3 regions of the Mesorhizobium sp. M1273 genome follow, and region 3 is predicted to be linked to each of the others. Evidence: predicted binding sites of a transcription regulator. Region 3 holds the regulator's gene; each other region holds the start of a gene.

Region 1 (5,276 bases), on a different contig from region 3:
AAACTGTTCTTCCTGGAAAGCCCGACCAATCCTACGCTGGAAGTGATCGACATTGCCGCCGTCGCGGCACTTGCCAATGCGATCGGCGCCAGGCTGATCGTCGACAATGTGTTCGCCACGCCCTTGCAGCAGAAACCCCTGCAGCTCGGCGCCCACATCGTCGTCTATTCGGCCACGAAGCATATTGACGGCCAGGGGCGCTGTCTTGGCGGCATCGTTCTGTCGGACAAGAAATGGATCGACGAGAACCTGCATGACTATTTCCGCCACACCGGCCCAAGCCTCTCGCCCTTCAATGCCTGGACGCTGCTGAAAGGCCTGGAGACGCTGCCGCTACGCGTACGCCAGCAGACGGAAAGTGCCGGCCGCATCGCGGATTTCCTGGCCGAGCGCCCGCAAATCGCCCGTGTCATCTATCCCGGCCGTGCCGATCACCCGCAAGCGGCCGTGGTCAAGAGGCAGATGTCGGGTGGCTCGACGCTGATCTGCATGGATGTGAAGGCCGGCAAGCAGGGGGCCTTTGCCTTCCAGAACGCACTCGACGTCGTGCTCATTTCCAACAATCTCGGCGACGCCAAGAGCCTGATCACCCATCCGGCCACGACGACGCACAAGAACTTGACCGATGAGGCCCGCGCCGAGCTCGGCATCGGACCGGGAACGCTCAGGCTGTCAGTTGGCCTTGAGGACGCCGACGACCTGCTCGAAGACATCGAGCAGGCACTGAGGTTTGCCGGATAAGGGCTGGCCGAACAGAGGCGAGCGGGGACGCGCCGATCAGGCGCCGGACGGGGTCTCTTCCAGCTCCGCGACGGCCTTGGTCTGGATAGTCATCACATTGCCGCGCCAGTCGACGGCGCCGCTCAGCCATCCGCGCGCCCAAATGGCGGGAAGCATCAGGTCTCGCGCCATCATCGCCGGGATGGTGCGCAGCGACAGCTGCCATCCCTTGGCCGAGGCCAAGGCGCATTCCGGCAGGTAGGCCGCAACCAGCACGGCGATGGCGGTTGCCGGCAGGCTGACGCCGGCGTCAGCCGCCGCGATCAGCGCAAGCACCAGCGGCGGCGCCGCGCCGATCAGGATCTCGGGGGCGAAGAACAGCGCGAAGGTGACGCGGCGCAGCCGCGCCCAGCGCGCCTGCCGCGACCAGATCTCGCCAAGCGTGCGCCGGCCGAGCGGCTGTTCGAAGGGCGAGGCGACAAGATTGACCCGCAGTCCGAGCCCGTTGACCAGCTTGGTCGCGGCGGCGTCCTCGGCGATCTCGGCGGCAAGCGCGCGGATGCCGCCATTGGCGTCGAGCATCGGCTTGTTCCACAACATGCTCTTGCCCTGCGCGAAGCCGAGGCCGAGCGCCTCTCCAGCGTACTGCCAGCGTGCCTGCAGCGTGTTGAGAAAGGCGCATTCGACCTCCCCCCAGAAGCCGTCCGGCCGCGAGCCGATCGGCGTCGAGCAGACGAGGCCAGTGCCATGCCGCCATGCCGCCATCAGCTGCTGGACGTAGTCGCTCGGCATAAGCACATTGGAATCGGCAAGGATGACCCAGCGATAATGCGCCGCTTCCCAACCCTTCACGCAATTGTTGAGTTTTGGATTGCCGCTGATGCGGTCGTCACCGACTAGAAGGCGGGCGCGAATAGCTGGAAAGCGCGCCATTGCGGCGGTGATCGGCTTGACCACCGGGTCGTCGGCATGGGCAACGCAGAAGATGAGTTCGTAGCGCGGCCAGTCGAGTGAGAAGGCGCGCTCCAGCGTCTCTTCGGCAAACGGCTCGATGCCGCGTGCCGGGATGACGATCGATACCGGCGGCGCGTTGGCGGGCGGTGCGATCCTGGCTGGTCGCTTCAGCTTCAGCGAAGCTAACAGGATGCTGGCGAGATTTGAAAGAAGGAGGGCTATGGAAAGGAGGGCGGCTGCGAATGTCGGTTCCATCGAGATCTGGTCACTCCAGAAGTGCCGGCCGCATGACGGCCGTTTTCAACAATTCGACAGAACGCTGAGTCGCCCGGCACAAGCCTGCACACCATCATTGTCATGTGTCACTTAAATGACATTGTTTTTCGGCACCTGCGCTCGAGTCGGGCAAGGAGATGACGCGCATCGTTGATCAAACTGCGCTGAGCGTCGAAAGTTCCATCTACATTGCTTTGGAGCAGTTTATGTACAGCGCCGTCACCCGCAACATCGAAGTGCAGGTCAGGCCGTTCTATCTGGAGGATCACTCCGACCCGCCGCAAAACCGCTATGTCTGGGGATATCAGGTGACCATCGACAATCAGTCGGATGAGTTCGTGCAGCTTCTGTCGCGCTACTGGCACATTACCGACGGCACCGGCAAGGTCGAGGAAGTGCGCGGCCCCGGGGTCGTCGGCGAGCAACCCGGACTCAACCCCGGCGACAGCTATCAGTATACGTCTGGATGCCCGCTCTCGACGCCGTCCGGCATCATGGTCGGGCACTACACCATGCGCAACAGGCGGGGCGAGACGTTCGACGTCGCCATCCCCGCCTTCTCGCTCGACTTGCCGGGAATGCGGCGCACCGTCAATTGACGGCCGTCATCCGGCCGCTGCAAACTCCGCCGGGTCGAAGTCATATTGCTTCGAGCAGAATTCGCAGGCGACGTGAATGCTGCCATCCTCGGTGCTGTCCCTGATCTCCTCGGCGGAAAAGCCTTCGAGGATGCCGTGGATCTTCTCCCTCGAGCATGAGCACTGGTCGGCGACCGGCACCCCGCCGAACACGCGGACGCCATGCTCGTGGAAAAGCCGGTAAAGCAGCCGTTCGGCACCGATCGTCGGATCGATCAGCTCGGTCGGTTCAATAGTACCAAGCAGCGCCAGCAGCTCCTGCCAGGAATTGTCGGTCGGGTCGTGGATTTCCTCACGCGGATCGCCGTCGCCACCTGGAAGGTCGGGTACGCGCATGCGCTCCGCCGATTGCGGCAGGAATTGTGCCAGCAGGCCACCGGCCCGCCATTGTTCGCGGGCACCGCCGACGCCGGGCGTCAGAAGCTTGGCAACCGAAAGCCGGAGGTCGGTCGGAATCTGCTCAGACTGGCGGAAATAAGTGCGTGCGGCATCTTCCAGTGTGACGCCGTCGAGCTGGACGATGCCCTGGTAGCGTTGTGTGTGGGCGCCCTGGTCGATGGTCAGCGCCAGGACGCCGCTGCCGAGCAGCGTCTGCGGTGACGTCTCGCCGGCAGAAGTCAAAGCCTGCAGCCGGTCGGCATCGAAGCGGGCATAAGCGCGCAGCGCGTGCGGCGTGGAGAAATCCGCGACCAGCATGTCGACCGGCCCGTCGGTGCGGGTCTGCAGAATGAACTTGCCCTCGAACTTCAGCGAAGTTCCGAGCAATACCGTCAACACACAGGCTTCAGCCAGGAGCCGGGCGACCGGCTCGGGATAGTCGTGGCGGCTGAGAATAGCATCGAGCATCGGCCCGAGCTGGACGGTGCGACCGCGCACGTCGAGCGGGCCGACCTCGAACGGCACGACATGGTCGTCGCCGGCGTAGCCGAATTCGCCGAGCTTGGGTTTATGTTCAGCCAATTGATGAGTTTCCAACATGACAAAGCTCCGGGGCGCGGCGATGCCGCCCTCCGGGGCGCATGCGACGAGACGCGCTCGATTTGCGTGATGCGCCTGAGATAGGCACCACCAACTCCCGGATCAAGGCGGCCCAGATCAAGGCGGCGCAGATCAGGCCGGCCCGGATCACCGCGGCTCGTATCAAGCGCCCAGGCACCAGGCCAGGACCGCCTTCTGGGCATGGAGCCGGTTCTCGGCCTCGTCGAACACCACCGAATGCGGTCCGTCGATGACCTCGTCGGTAACCTCCTCACCGCGATGCGCCGGCAGACAGTGCATGAACAGCGCATCCGGCTTGGCTTTCGCCATCAGTGCCGCATTGACCTGATAGGGCAGGAAGACATTGTGGCCGCGGGCACGGTGCTCCTGGCCCATCGACACCCAGCAGTCGGTGACGATGCAGTCGGCCTCGTGAACGGCCTCCTCGGGCGAACGGGTGAATTTCAGCTTGCCGCCATTGGCTTTCGACCAGTCGACATGCTTCTGGGCCGGTTCGCTGCCCTCGGGCACGGCGACATTCAGCTTGAAATGGAACCGCGCGGATGCCTCCAGCAGCGAATGCAGCACGTTGTTGCCGTCGCCGGTCCAGGCGATCGTTTTACCGGCCACCGGACCGCGGTGCTCTTCGAAGGTCATGATGTCGGCCATCAGCTGGCAGGGATGGGTCTCGTCGGTCAGCCCGTTAATGACGGGGACCGTAGCGTTTTCCATCAGTTCCAGCAGCCGGTCATGCGAGGTGGTGCGGATCATGATGGCATCGACGTAGCGCGACAGCACCTTGGCCGTGTCGGCAATGGTCTCCGAGCGGCCAAGCTGCATCTCGGTGCCGGTCAGCATGATCGTCTCGCCACCCAACTGCCGCATACCGACGTCGAACGACACGCGCGTGCGCGTCGACGGCTTGTCGAAGATCATCGCCAGCACCTTGCCTTCGAGCGGCTTGCTGCGTTCGCCGGCCTTGAGCCTTGCCTTTCGCACCGCTGCGTCGTCGAGCATGAAGCGCAGATCGCCTTCGGAAACGGCGGAAAGATCGGTGAAATGGCGAAGGGACATCAGGAATTCCAGGATTACTTCGCAGCGGCAGCGACGATGGCATCTGCCAGGCTCTTGGCGCCGGCACGAATGCGCTCGAGCGCTTCGTGGATCTCGGCGTCGGTGACGGTGAGAGGCGGCAGCAGGCGGATAACGTTGTCGCCGGCCGGAACCGTCAAGAGATGCTGGTCACGCAGTGCCACCGTGACCTTGGTGTTGGGCATCGCGCATTTAAGCCCGAGCATCAGGCCGGTGCCCCTGATGCTTTCGATAACATCCGGAAATTCGTCGGCGACGCCAGCGAGCCCCTGCTTCAACAGCAGTGCCTTGCGCTGGACGTCTTCGAGAAAGCCGTCTTCCAGTACCACGTCGAGCACGGCGTTGCCGACCGCCATTGCCAGCGGATTGCCGCCGAAGGTGGTGCCGTGCACGCCGGCGGTCATGCCGACCGCTGCCTCGTCGGTGGCGAGGCAGGCACCCATCGGGAAGCCGCCGCCGATGCCTTTGGCCACCGCCATGAGGTCGGGGGTGACACCCGCCCACTCATGCGCGAACAGCTTTCCGGTGCGGCCGACGCCGCATTGGACCTCGTCGAAAATCAGGAGCAGTCCGTGCTGATCGCAGAGCTGCCTGAGCCGCTTCAGCGATTGCGTCGGC
Region 2 (5,276 bases), on a different contig from region 3:
CATTTGATTGCCCAGATGCCCCGGTCGGTGGTGGCAATTGTCGCGTCGATGACGCCATGGCTGTGACCGTGCGGACCGTGATCGCCGTGATGATGTGCGGCGTGCGAGCCGAACCCGAGCCAGTCCAGAATGCGGGCTACGATGGCATTCATAGATATTTCGCCAGCTGCTTGAGTTCCGCCAGCGAGTTGCCGCCGGTTTCGACGCTGTCGGTCAGGCAATGCTCGATGTGATCGTTGATCAGCTCGCGCTTGGCGCTGCTGATGGCCCTTTCGACGGCATGAAGCTGCTGCGCCAAGTCAACGCAAGGGCGATGCGCCTCGATCATCGCCAGCACCGCCGCAAGGTGGCCTTGCGCGCGCTTCAGGCGCTTTATGATGGAAGGATGCGAGGCGTGGAGGTGATCTGACATGCCTCAGCGTATCCTCCCGGGGAGGATACGCGTCAAGCTCTAAGTCAGCTGTGCAACTTTCGGAGGGGCTTCACCTTGAGCATTGCTTGTTCTATGCCTTTCCCATGAAGAAGCTTGCCCGTTTTCTTGGCCTGCTGGTCGTTGCAGCAGTCCTTGCGGTGGCATTGGGCACACTGCTGCCGCGCCCGCTCTGGCCGGCGGCAGTTGCCGATCCGATCGGCTCAAGCCACCGCATCCTGGTGCTGAAAAATCCGATCCACACCGACATCGCCATCCCGGTCGACGACGATGTGCGCCGGCGCTTCCATTTCCTGGTCGATGCCGGCATTCCAGCAGACGTGGCGGAGGTCCGCTACATCGTCTTCGGCTGGGGCGGCCGCGCCTTCTATCTCGAGACGCCGACCTGGTCGGAACTGAAGGCAGTGCCGGTGATGAAGGCGCTGACCGTCGATGCCTCGGTGATGCATGTCGACATTTCAGGCGAAATCGCCGAGCCGCATCCCGACGTCGCCGGCTTCGACATCGGCGAGGAGCGGTTTACGGCGCTGCTCGATTACATTGCGGGAAGCTTGCGGCAGGGACCGAGCGGGGCCATGCCGATCGAGAATGCGGCGTATTCCCGTTTCGATCGTTTCTTCGAAGGCAATGGCCGTTTCAACGCGCTGGTCGGCTGCAACACCTGGGCGGCGGCGGCACTGCGCACCGCCGGGCTGCGCACCGGCTGGTGGAACCCGCTGCCGGCATCGCTCGGCCTGTCGATGCGGCTTTACAATTGACCGGGCGACTTAGGACCGCCGAACGTCCTACGCCCGCCAGCCGTAGAGCCAGTCGAGATCGGCGGCGAGTTTTTCGGGCGAGCGCATCGCCAGGAACAGGTTGCGGGCCATCGCCACCGGCCCGGCCGCATGCCAGGCGAGGCGATTGACGGCGCCGCGGCGGGCGACCTGGGCGACGCGCGGCCGCCGCGCCTGTTCCCAGGCGGCAAGCGCCCCCTCAAGATCGGCTGTGGAGGCCGCAACGAAGCCGGCAAGCGTCGCCGCGTCCTCGATCGCCATCGCCGCGCCCTGTGCGGCAAACGGCGTCATCGCGTGCGCCGCATCGCCGATCAGCGCGATGCCTTGCGGCGTCGTCCACCGCCGTTGCTCGACAATGTGGATCGGCCATGCCGTCCACGGCGCCGCCTCGTTCGCCAGGCGAACCAGCGCCGGCGCGGTACCGCGCATGGCGCTGGCGAGGCTGGCGGGGTCGGCATACCCCGACCAGCCTTCGGCGATGCGCTCGCCCTTGGTGAAGGCCGCGAGGTTGAAGACAGTGCCACGGCTGACCGGATAGGCGACCATATGGAAGCCTGGATGGAGGAATGCGGTAACGCAATCGGGCGCACCGATCGCCCTGAAGGCTTGTCCGGCAAGGCTGTCCGCGGCCACCGTGGCGCGCCAGGCAAGCTCGCCCGAGAATCGGCTTCTGCCGAATTCGGCCGCCTTGCGGGCCAGTTTTTCTCGCACCGACGACCAGACGCCATCGGCTCCGACCAGCAACGATGCTTCGGTTTCGATGGTCGTGCCGGCAATCTCGACTGTTGCGGTGATGCCATTCGGTCCGGTTGCGACGCCGCCGACGCGGGCACCGGTGACAAGCTCGACCTCGGGCCGCTCGGCTATCCGCTGCATCAGCGCTGACTGCAGATCCGCGCGGTGGGCAACGAGATAGGGCGCTCCCCAGCGCGTTTCGGCCGCCTGGCCAAGCGGTACGCGCGCCAGCTTGCGCAGCGTGGCGGCATCCTTGAGCACGACTGCCTCCGGCCGCACCGCCGTCGCCAGCAGCCGATCGAGTACGCCGAGCTGCCGTAGGATGCGCGTCGCGTTGGGCGAAAGCTGGATACCGGCGCCGGCAGCCTCGAGGTGCTTCGCCTGTTCGAACAGTTTTACCCGATAGCCGCGCTCGGCGAAGGCCAGTGCCGCGGTCAGCCCGGCGACGCCCGCCCCGGCGATGACCACCTGCCGGGACTGCGTTTCCTGCATCAGGCTTGTCGCGGAAGAATCAGGCGGCCTGGTCGATATAGAGGCAGCCCGGCGGCTGCGTTTCCAATGCCTTCAGTTTCGGCGAATAGCGATAGAGCGTCGAGCAATAGGGGCAGACCTTTTCATTGTCGTCGCCCATGTCGAGAAATACATGCGGATGGTCGAAAGGCGGATTGGCGCCGGTGCACATGAATTCCTTGACGCCGATGTCGATTGCCGGATAGCCCGCATCGTTCTGGAAATGGGGAATGGAACCGCCTGCCATCGTCGTCTCCTGATCTTGTCGATTGCATCTGGATCATAACCCGTCTCTTTGCAAGATCGATGAAATGAAACTGTCGCAAAAGCCTGTCAGAGGATAAGTTAAGCCGGTTAAGGCTATGGTCGTCGAACGGTGTGGGAAGAGCGGAAACCATGAACGAACTGAAGCCGGTGCAGAACGAATTCATCACCGTCGAGGCGGCGAGCCCCGAAGGCGGCAATCCCGATCGCTTCGTCAATCGCGAGTTTTCCTGGCTGCAATTCAACCGGCGCGTGCTCGAGGAATCGCTGAACGCCAATCACCCGCTGCTCGAGCGCGTTCGCTTCCTGTCGATATCGGCCGCCAACCTCGACGAGTTCTTCATGGTCCGCGTCGCTGGTCTTGCCGGCCAGGTGCGCGAAGGCATCGTGCTGAAGAGCCCGGATGGGCGCACTCCCGAGCAGCAGCTCGAACAATTGCTGCGCGAGGTCGAGCGCCTGCAGGAGGACCAGCAGAACAGCCTTTCGGCGCTGATGCTGCTGCTCGACAAACAAGGCATCGAAAGCATCACCCGCGATGGCCTGACCAAGGACGAGAAGACCTGGCTCGAGGACCATTTCCAGGAGCAGGTATTTCCGGTCCTGACGCCGCTGTCGATCGACCCGGCGCATCCGTTTCCGTTCATTCCCAATCTCGGTTTCTCGATGGCGCTGCAATTGCGCCATCGCAAGAACGGCGAGGAAATGAGCGCGCTTCTGCGCCTGCCGGTGGCACTGAGGCGCTTCATCCGTTTGCCGGATCGCAAGCATCATGTCCGCTTCATTCCACTCGAAGAGGCGGTCAGTCTCTATATCGGCAAGCTGTTCCCCGGCTATGAGGTCAAGGGCTCCGGCACGTTCCGCATCATCCGCGACAGCGATATCGAGGTCGAGGAAGAATCAGAGGATCTGGTGCGGCTGTTCGAGACGGCGCTGAAGCGGCGGCGCCGCGGCTCGGTTATCCGGATCGAGTTCGACCGGCTGATGCCGGCCGAATTGCGCGATTTCGTCGCCGGCGAGCTCGGCGTCTCGGCAAGCCGCATCAGCGTGCTCACCGGTCCGCTGGCGCTCAGCCAGATCTCGGAGATCGTCGCCGTCGCCCGCGACGATCTGAAATTCACCCCCTACAATCCCCGCTTTCCCGAGCGCATCCGCGAGCATGGCGGCGATTGTTTTGCGGCGATCCGCGAGAAGGACATCATCGTCCACCATCCTTACGAATCTTTCGACGTGGTGGTGCAGTTCCTGCGCCAGGCAATGGCCGACCCGGAAGTGGTGGCGATCAAGCAGACGCTCTACCGCACCTCCAACGACAGCCCGATCGTACGCGCTCTGGTCGACGCCGCCGAGGCCGGCAAGTCGGTGACGGCGCTGGTCGAGCTCAAGGCGCGCTTCGACGAGGAGGCCAACATCCGCTGGGCGCGCGACCTCGAGCGCGCCGGCGTCCAGGTCGTCTTCGGTTTCCTCGAGCTCAAGACCCATGCGAAAATGTCGCTGGTGGTGCGGCGCGAGGATGGCAGGCTGCGCAATTACGTGCATCTGGGCACCGGCAACTACCACCCGGTCACGGCACGCATCTACACCGACCTGTCCTTCTTCACCACCGATCCGACGATCGCGCGCGATGTCGCCCAGCTGTTCAACTTCATCACCGGCTATGCCGAGCCGGCCGAGCAGATGCGGCTGGCCATCTCGCCGTTTACGCTGCGCGACCGCATCCTCCAGCACATTTCGGATGAGATCAGCCACGCGCTGGAGGGCAGGCCGGCCCGCATCTGGATGAAGATGAACGCCTTGGTCGACCCGATCGTCATCGATGCGCTCTACGATGCCAGCCGCGCCGGCGTCGAGATCGATCTCGTCGTGCGCGGCATCTGCTGCCTGAGACCGCAGGTGCCCGGCCTATCGGAGAACATTAGGGTGAAGTCGATCGTCGGCCGTTTCCTCGAGCACAGCCGCATCTATTGCTTCGGCAACGGCCACGGCCTGCCCTCGGACGGGGCGATCGTCTATATCTCCTCGGCCGATCTGATGCCGCGCAATCTCGACCGCCGCGTCGAGACCATGGTGCCGATCACCAATCCAACTGTGCATGAACAGGTGCTCGGCCAGATCATGCTCGGCAACATCATGGACAACCAGCAAAGTTTCGACGTATTGGCTGACGGAACCTCCCGGCGCGTCGTGCTGGAGGAGGGCGAGGAACCGTTCAACGCGCAGGAATATTTCATGACCAATCCGAGCCTGTCCGGACGGGGCGATGCGTTGAAGTCGCATGCGCCCAAGCGCATCGCGCAGTTCAAGCGCCGCAAGAAACAGAACGCAGCGACGGGCTGATGATTTCAGCGTCCCAGGGCCGGCTTCAGGACCGCCGACCGCTGTCCATCATCGATATCGGATCGAACTCGATCCGTCTTGTCATCTATGAGGGGCTGGCGCGTTCGCCGACCTTGCTGTTCAACGAAAAGATGCTGGCCGGCCTCGGCCGCGGCATCGTTTCGACCGGAAAGCTCGATCCCGAGGCGGTGACGCGCTCGATGGAAGAGTTCCGCCGTTTCCGCGCA
Region 3 (5,276 bases):
CGCGCCGCGCTGGGTGGTGATCCGTTCGGTCGCCTACCGCGCCGCATTGTCCGGCATCGTCACCGGCATATTGCTGGCGATAGCACGCATTTCCGGCGAGACGGCGCCGCTGCTCTTCACCGCGCTCAACAACCAGTTCTGGAGCAGCAATATCAACGCGCCGATGGCCAGCCTGCCGGTGACCATCTTCCAGTTCGCTCTCAGCCCTTACGAGGAATGGCAGCAACTGGCGTGGACCGGCGCACTCATAATCACCCTGACGGTTCTGGGCTTGAGCATCCTCGCCCGCAGCCTTACCGGACGCAGAGAGGACAGATGACACAGATGTTGTCCCCAGACATGACGATGGCCGAAACGGTCGCCGAGAAGACGAAGATCGAGGTCAAGAATCTCAACTTCTACTACGGCCAGAGCAAGGCGCTGAAGGACATCAGCCTGTCGCTGCCTGAGCGCAGTGTCACGGCCTTCATCGGCCCTTCGGGCTGCGGGAAATCGACGCTGCTGCGTGTATTCAACCGCATCTATGAGCTCTACCCAAAACAGACGGCCGAGGGCCAGGTGCTGCTCGACGGCAAGAACATTCTCGACCGGTCGCAGGATCTCAACCTCCTCAGGACCAAGATCGGCATGGTGTTCCAGAAGCCGACGCCGTTCCCGATGTCGATCTACGAGAACATCGCCTTCGGCGTCAGGCTCTACGAGAACCTCGGCAAGTCCGAGATGGACGGCCGCGTCGAACAGGCGTTGAAGCGCGCCGCGCTGTGGAGCGAGGTCAAGGACAAGCTCAACGCCAGCGGCTTGAGCCTATCCGGCGGCCAGCAGCAGCGGCTCTGTATCGCCCGCACCGTGGCCGTGAAGCCGGAAGTCATTCTGCTCGACGAACCGGCTTCGGCCCTCGACCCGCTGTCGACTGCCAAGATCGAGGAACTGATCGACGAATTGCAAGCCGACTACACGATCGTCATCGTCACCCACAACATGCAGCAGGCGGCGCGCGTGTCGCGCCAGACGGCCTTCATGTATCTGGGTGAACTGGTCGAGTTCGACCGGACCGAGAAGATCTTCACGTCGCCCCGCGAGAAGCGCACGCAGGACTACATCACTGGCCGCTTCGGCTGAGCCGTTCCGATCATGCATATGAGGACAGGACCATGGGCGAACACACAGTCGCTTCTTTCGACGAGGATCTCGAGCAGATCAGCAAGCTGATCCGCGACATGGCCGACCTCGCCGGTTCGATGGTCGGCGGGGCGACCAAGGCGCTGTTGAATTCCGACAACGTGCTGGCGCAACGCGTCGTTTCCGACGACGCCATCATGGATGCGCGTCAACGCGAACTGGACGACCGCGCCATCACCCTGATCGCCAAACGCCAGCCGATGGCCCACGATCTTCGCCATGTGGTCGGAGCGATCCGCATGGCGGGCGACCTCGAACGCATCGGCGACCTTGCCAAGAATATCGCCAAGCGCGTGAGTGCGGTCGGCCTCAGCGCCACGCCGCGGGACCTGTCGCATTCCATCGACGCGATGGCGCAGCTGGTTCTCATCCAGGTGCAGGGTGTCATCGAGGAATATGCTGCAGGCGATGCGGCCGCGTTGGCCAAGCTTCGTGCCGCCGACGAGCGCATCGACGTTAAATACACGTCCGTGTTCCGCGAGCTGTTGACCTACATGATGGAAGATCCGCGCAACATCACCGCTTGCACGCACCTGCTGTTCTGCGCCAAGAATCTGGAGCGGATCGGCGACCATGTCACCAACATCGCCGAAAATGCGTATTATGTGCTGACCGGCGAGCAATTGCCGGTCAATCGTCCGAAGCAGGACGAAACGACAATGTCCGCACCGGTGACATGATGGGGGTGCCCAGCCGATGATCGCACCACGCATAATGGTGGTGGAGGACGAGGAGCCGTTGGGTGTGCTGCTCCGCTACAATCTCGAATCCGAAGGCTACCAGGTCGAGGTGGTGACACGCGGCGACGAAGCCGAGATCCGTTTGCAGGAGAATGTGCCCGACCTTTTGGTGCTCGACTGGATGATACCAGCGGTTTCCGGCATCGAGCTCTGTCGTCGGTTGCGGGTGCGCCCCGAAACCGAGCGGCTGCCGATCATCATGCTGACCGCGCGCGGCGAGGAGAGCGACCGGGTGCGCGGTCTTTCGACCGGCGCCGACGACTATCTGGTCAAGCCGTTTTCGACACCGGAATTCATGGCCAGGGTCAAGGCGCTGCTGCGGCGCGCCAAGCCGGAAGTGCTGTCCAGCGTGCTGAAGGTCGGCGACATCGTGCTCGATCGCGAATCGCACAGGGTCTATCGCAAGAAGAGCGAAATCAGGCTCGGGCCGACCGAATTCCGGCTGCTCGAGTTCATGATGCGGCATCCGGGCCGTGTCTTCTCGCGCAGCCAGTTACTCGATAATGTCTGGGGGGAGACAATCTACATCGACGAACGCACCGTCGACGTGCATGTCGGGCGGCTGCGCAAAGCCGTCAACAACGGCCGGATGCCGGATGTCATCCGCACCATCCGCGGCGCCGGCTATGCGATCAGGGAAGATTGACCCGCCTGGTCAGGCTACGTTCTTTCTGACGCTGGGCCTCATTTGCGCGCCCGGCGCGAAAATCTCCTGGTCGACGAAGCTTAACGCCCGCATCGCGCAGCCTTCGCGGATCAGAGGCAATTCGTTCGGCTCTGTATCGAAGGAGATCGAGCCTGAATGCTGGCCGCCGGCGGTCTGGGCGATTGCCTTCCGCAAGGCCGGCTCGATCAGATCGAAGGCGGCGGCACTGGCGCCGACCATCGCGACCGGTGCCGGATCGATCAGCGCGAACAGCGAGCCGAGACCGAAACCCAGCGCTTCGCCGGCCTTGCGGTAGGCCTCGCGTTCCGGCCCATCTTTCTCGCGCGCCCGGGCCGCCAGTGCGCGCATGTCGGCGTCGCTGACGTCGGCGACCGGTTCGCTGTCTTCGCTCATCTGCCTGGCGTTGCGCCAGATGGCGTAGTTGCCGGCATACGCCTCGATGCAGCCGCGCCGCCCGCAACGGCAGAGCGCGCCGCCCGGACGATGGATCATGTGGCCAAATTCGCCGCCCGAGGAATGCGTCCCGGTGAACAGTTCGCCCTTCAGCACCAGCCCCATGCCGATGCCATGCGAAAGCAGGATGGCGATGAAGTCATCGCGATAGCGATCCGGATTGCGCCAGCGCAAAGCCACCGCCATCATGTTGCAGTCGTTCTCCACCGTTGCCGGGATGCCGAATTCGTCCTCCAGCATGTCGGCAAAGGCGATGTCGGTCTGCGGCGTGATCGGCGACCACAGCATGGCGCGTGCAGGGGAGTCGGTAATGCCCTGAATCGCCAGGGCGATGCGGGCGACACTGCGGACGTCAAGATCTGGATCCTGCAGCCGGCGCCGGACGATGGCCATGCATTCACGGATCAGCTCGTCGCGCGGCATAGTCAGCGTGTCCAGCCGGCGCTGTTCCTCGGCGACCACCTGTCCCGTGTAGTCGATAATGGCGGCCGAAAGGAAATTCAGCGACAACACCACGGTCAGCACCGCCGCCGCTTCCGGGTTGAGGGCGAGGCCGACTTGCGGACGACCGCGTTTCAACGAAACGGGCTCACTTGGCTTGCTCTCGGCGAGGATGCCTTCCCGTATCAGGTCGGAAGAAATCGCCGATATGGTCGAATGACTGAGGCCGGTGGTAGCTGCGATCTCAGTACGCGATGGCTGGCCGGCCCGGCGCACCGCCGAGATCACCATCGCCCGGTTGCGCCGGCGCAAATCGTCATGGCGGATTCCGACCGACATTGTTTTGCTTTCCTCCCGGTTGCCGCGGCCGCTCATGAACCGGAAGCCGTCGGTAATGTCCGACAAATAGTGTCGGATGAGGCAAATAGTGTCAGATGCAGGTGGCGCTGTCATCGTTTATTCCGACGCTCGAAAAAACTCGCAGAGTCATCAAAATCCATCAGAATCGATGTTGACAGCAGCCGGAGATCGGACCAGTATTTTTTCGAGGCTCGAAAAAATTAGAGCTTCTAAGCTGGTCTTTGAGCCAATTGGTCACGCCGTACGCGGCGCAGGGAGGATATGATGAAGAAATTCACGACCGCCATTCTGGCGGGTGTCGCCATGACGCTGGCGCTGGCGTCGGTGGCGCAGGCTAAAGACAAGGTCATCGGCGTTTCCTGGTCGAACTTCCAGGAAGAGCGCTGGAAGACCGACGAGGCCGCAATGAAGGCGGCCATCGAGGCCGCAGGCGACAAGTATATTTCCGCCGACGCACAGTCCAACCCCGGCAAGCAGCTCACCGACGTCGAGAGCCTGATCTCGCAGGGCGCCAACGCACTGATCATCCTGGCGCAGGACGCCTCGGCCATCGGGCCGGCCGTGCAAAAGGCGCTGGACGAAGGTATTCCGGTTGTCGGCTACGACCGGCTGATCGAGAACAAGGACGTCTTTTACCTGACCTTCGACAACAAGGAAGTCGGCCGCATGCAGGCCCGGGAAGTCTTCAAGGTGAAGCCGGAAGGCAACTACGTCTTCATCAAGGGTTCGGGTTCCGATCCGAATGCCGATTTCCTGTTTGCCGGTTCGATGGAGGTGCTGAAGGCGGCAATAGACAGCGGCAAGATCAAGAATGTTGGCGAGGCCTATACCGACGGCTGGCTGCCGGCCAACGCTCAGAAGAACATGGAACAGTTCCTGACCGCCAACGACAACAAGGTCGATGCCGTGGTCGCGGCCAATGACGGCACTGCCGGCGGCGTCGTCGCCGCGCTGACAGCGCAAGGGCTGGCCGGATCGGTTCCGGTTTCGGGCCAGGACGGCGACCACGCCGCGCTGAACCGCATCGCGCTCGGCACACAGACCGTGTCGGTGTGGAAGGATGCGCGCGAGCTCGGCAAGAATGCCGCCGAGATCGCCTCGCAACTGGCCGACGGCAAGCAGATGACCGACATTGCCGGCGTGAAGGATTTCACCACGCCCGGCGGCAATGCCGTCAAGTCGCTGTTCCTGACCCCGGTCGCCATCACCAAGGACAACCTCAACGTCGTCATCGACGCCGGCTGGATCAAGAAAGAAGAGGTCTGCGCCGGCGTGACGGCTGGCACTGTTGCAGTCTGCAACTGAGCCGACGTTTCCGAGAAGTCCGAACGCCGCGGCCGCTCGCCGCGGCGTTTTTCAACAAGAGTTGTTTTTCCGCTTCCGGCGGATAACTTCTAGGCTGCTTCCGGCATCCGCGACAGACGGCAACCCGGCGG

What was found. Region 3 encodes PhoB, which activates phosphate uptake and scavenging genes when phosphate is short. Its sites were predicted from a motif close to TGTCATNNANCTGTCAT; they were not measured.
Region 1: NKH30_RS12360 (ceramide glucosyltransferase) is a predicted target of PhoB. The motif match lies at 2,034-2,050, and genes of this name have one in related genera.
Region 2: NKH30_RS04215 (RNA degradosome polyphosphate kinase) is a predicted target of PhoB. The motif match lies at 2,759-2,775, and genes of this name have one in related genera.

Annotation. Positions count from the first base shown of each region.
Region 1 is NZ_JAMYLV010000009.1:67,688-72,963, forward strand. Features, by position in the region: gene NKH30_RS12355 (O-succinylhomoserine sulfhydrylase) at 1-741, shown strand, start outside; gene NKH30_RS12360 (ceramide glucosyltransferase) at 778-1,929, opposite strand; gene apaG (Co2+/Mg2+ efflux facilitator ApaG/CorD) at 2,157-2,549, shown strand; gene NKH30_RS12370 (Hsp33 family molecular chaperone) at 2,556-3,566, opposite strand; gene argF (ornithine carbamoyltransferase) at 3,729-4,640, opposite strand; gene NKH30_RS12380 (aspartate aminotransferase family protein) at 4,655-5,276, opposite strand, start outside.
Region 2 is NZ_JAMYLV010000002.1:338,426-343,701, forward strand. Features, by position in the region: gene NKH30_RS04190 (cation diffusion facilitator family transporter) at 1-152, opposite strand, end outside; gene NKH30_RS04195 (metal-sensing transcriptional repressor) at 149-412, opposite strand; gene NKH30_RS04200 (TIGR02117 family protein) at 517-1,188, shown strand; gene NKH30_RS04205 (FAD-dependent monooxygenase) at 1,216-2,433, opposite strand; gene NKH30_RS04210 (zinc-finger domain-containing protein) at 2,453-2,698, opposite strand; gene NKH30_RS04215 (RNA degradosome polyphosphate kinase) at 2,848-5,049, shown strand; gene ppx (exopolyphosphatase) at 5,049-5,276, shown strand, end outside.
Region 3 is NZ_JAMYLV010000005.1:191,425-196,700, forward strand. Features, by position in the region: gene pstA (phosphate ABC transporter permease PstA) at 1-319, shown strand, start outside; gene pstB (phosphate ABC transporter ATP-binding protein PstB) at 316-1,119, shown strand; gene phoU (phosphate signaling complex protein PhoU) at 1,152-1,859, shown strand; gene phoB (phosphate regulon transcriptional regulator PhoB) at 1,876-2,565, shown strand; gene NKH30_RS08385 (ROK family protein) at 2,575-3,819, opposite strand; gene xylF (D-xylose ABC transporter substrate-binding protein) at 4,105-5,145, shown strand.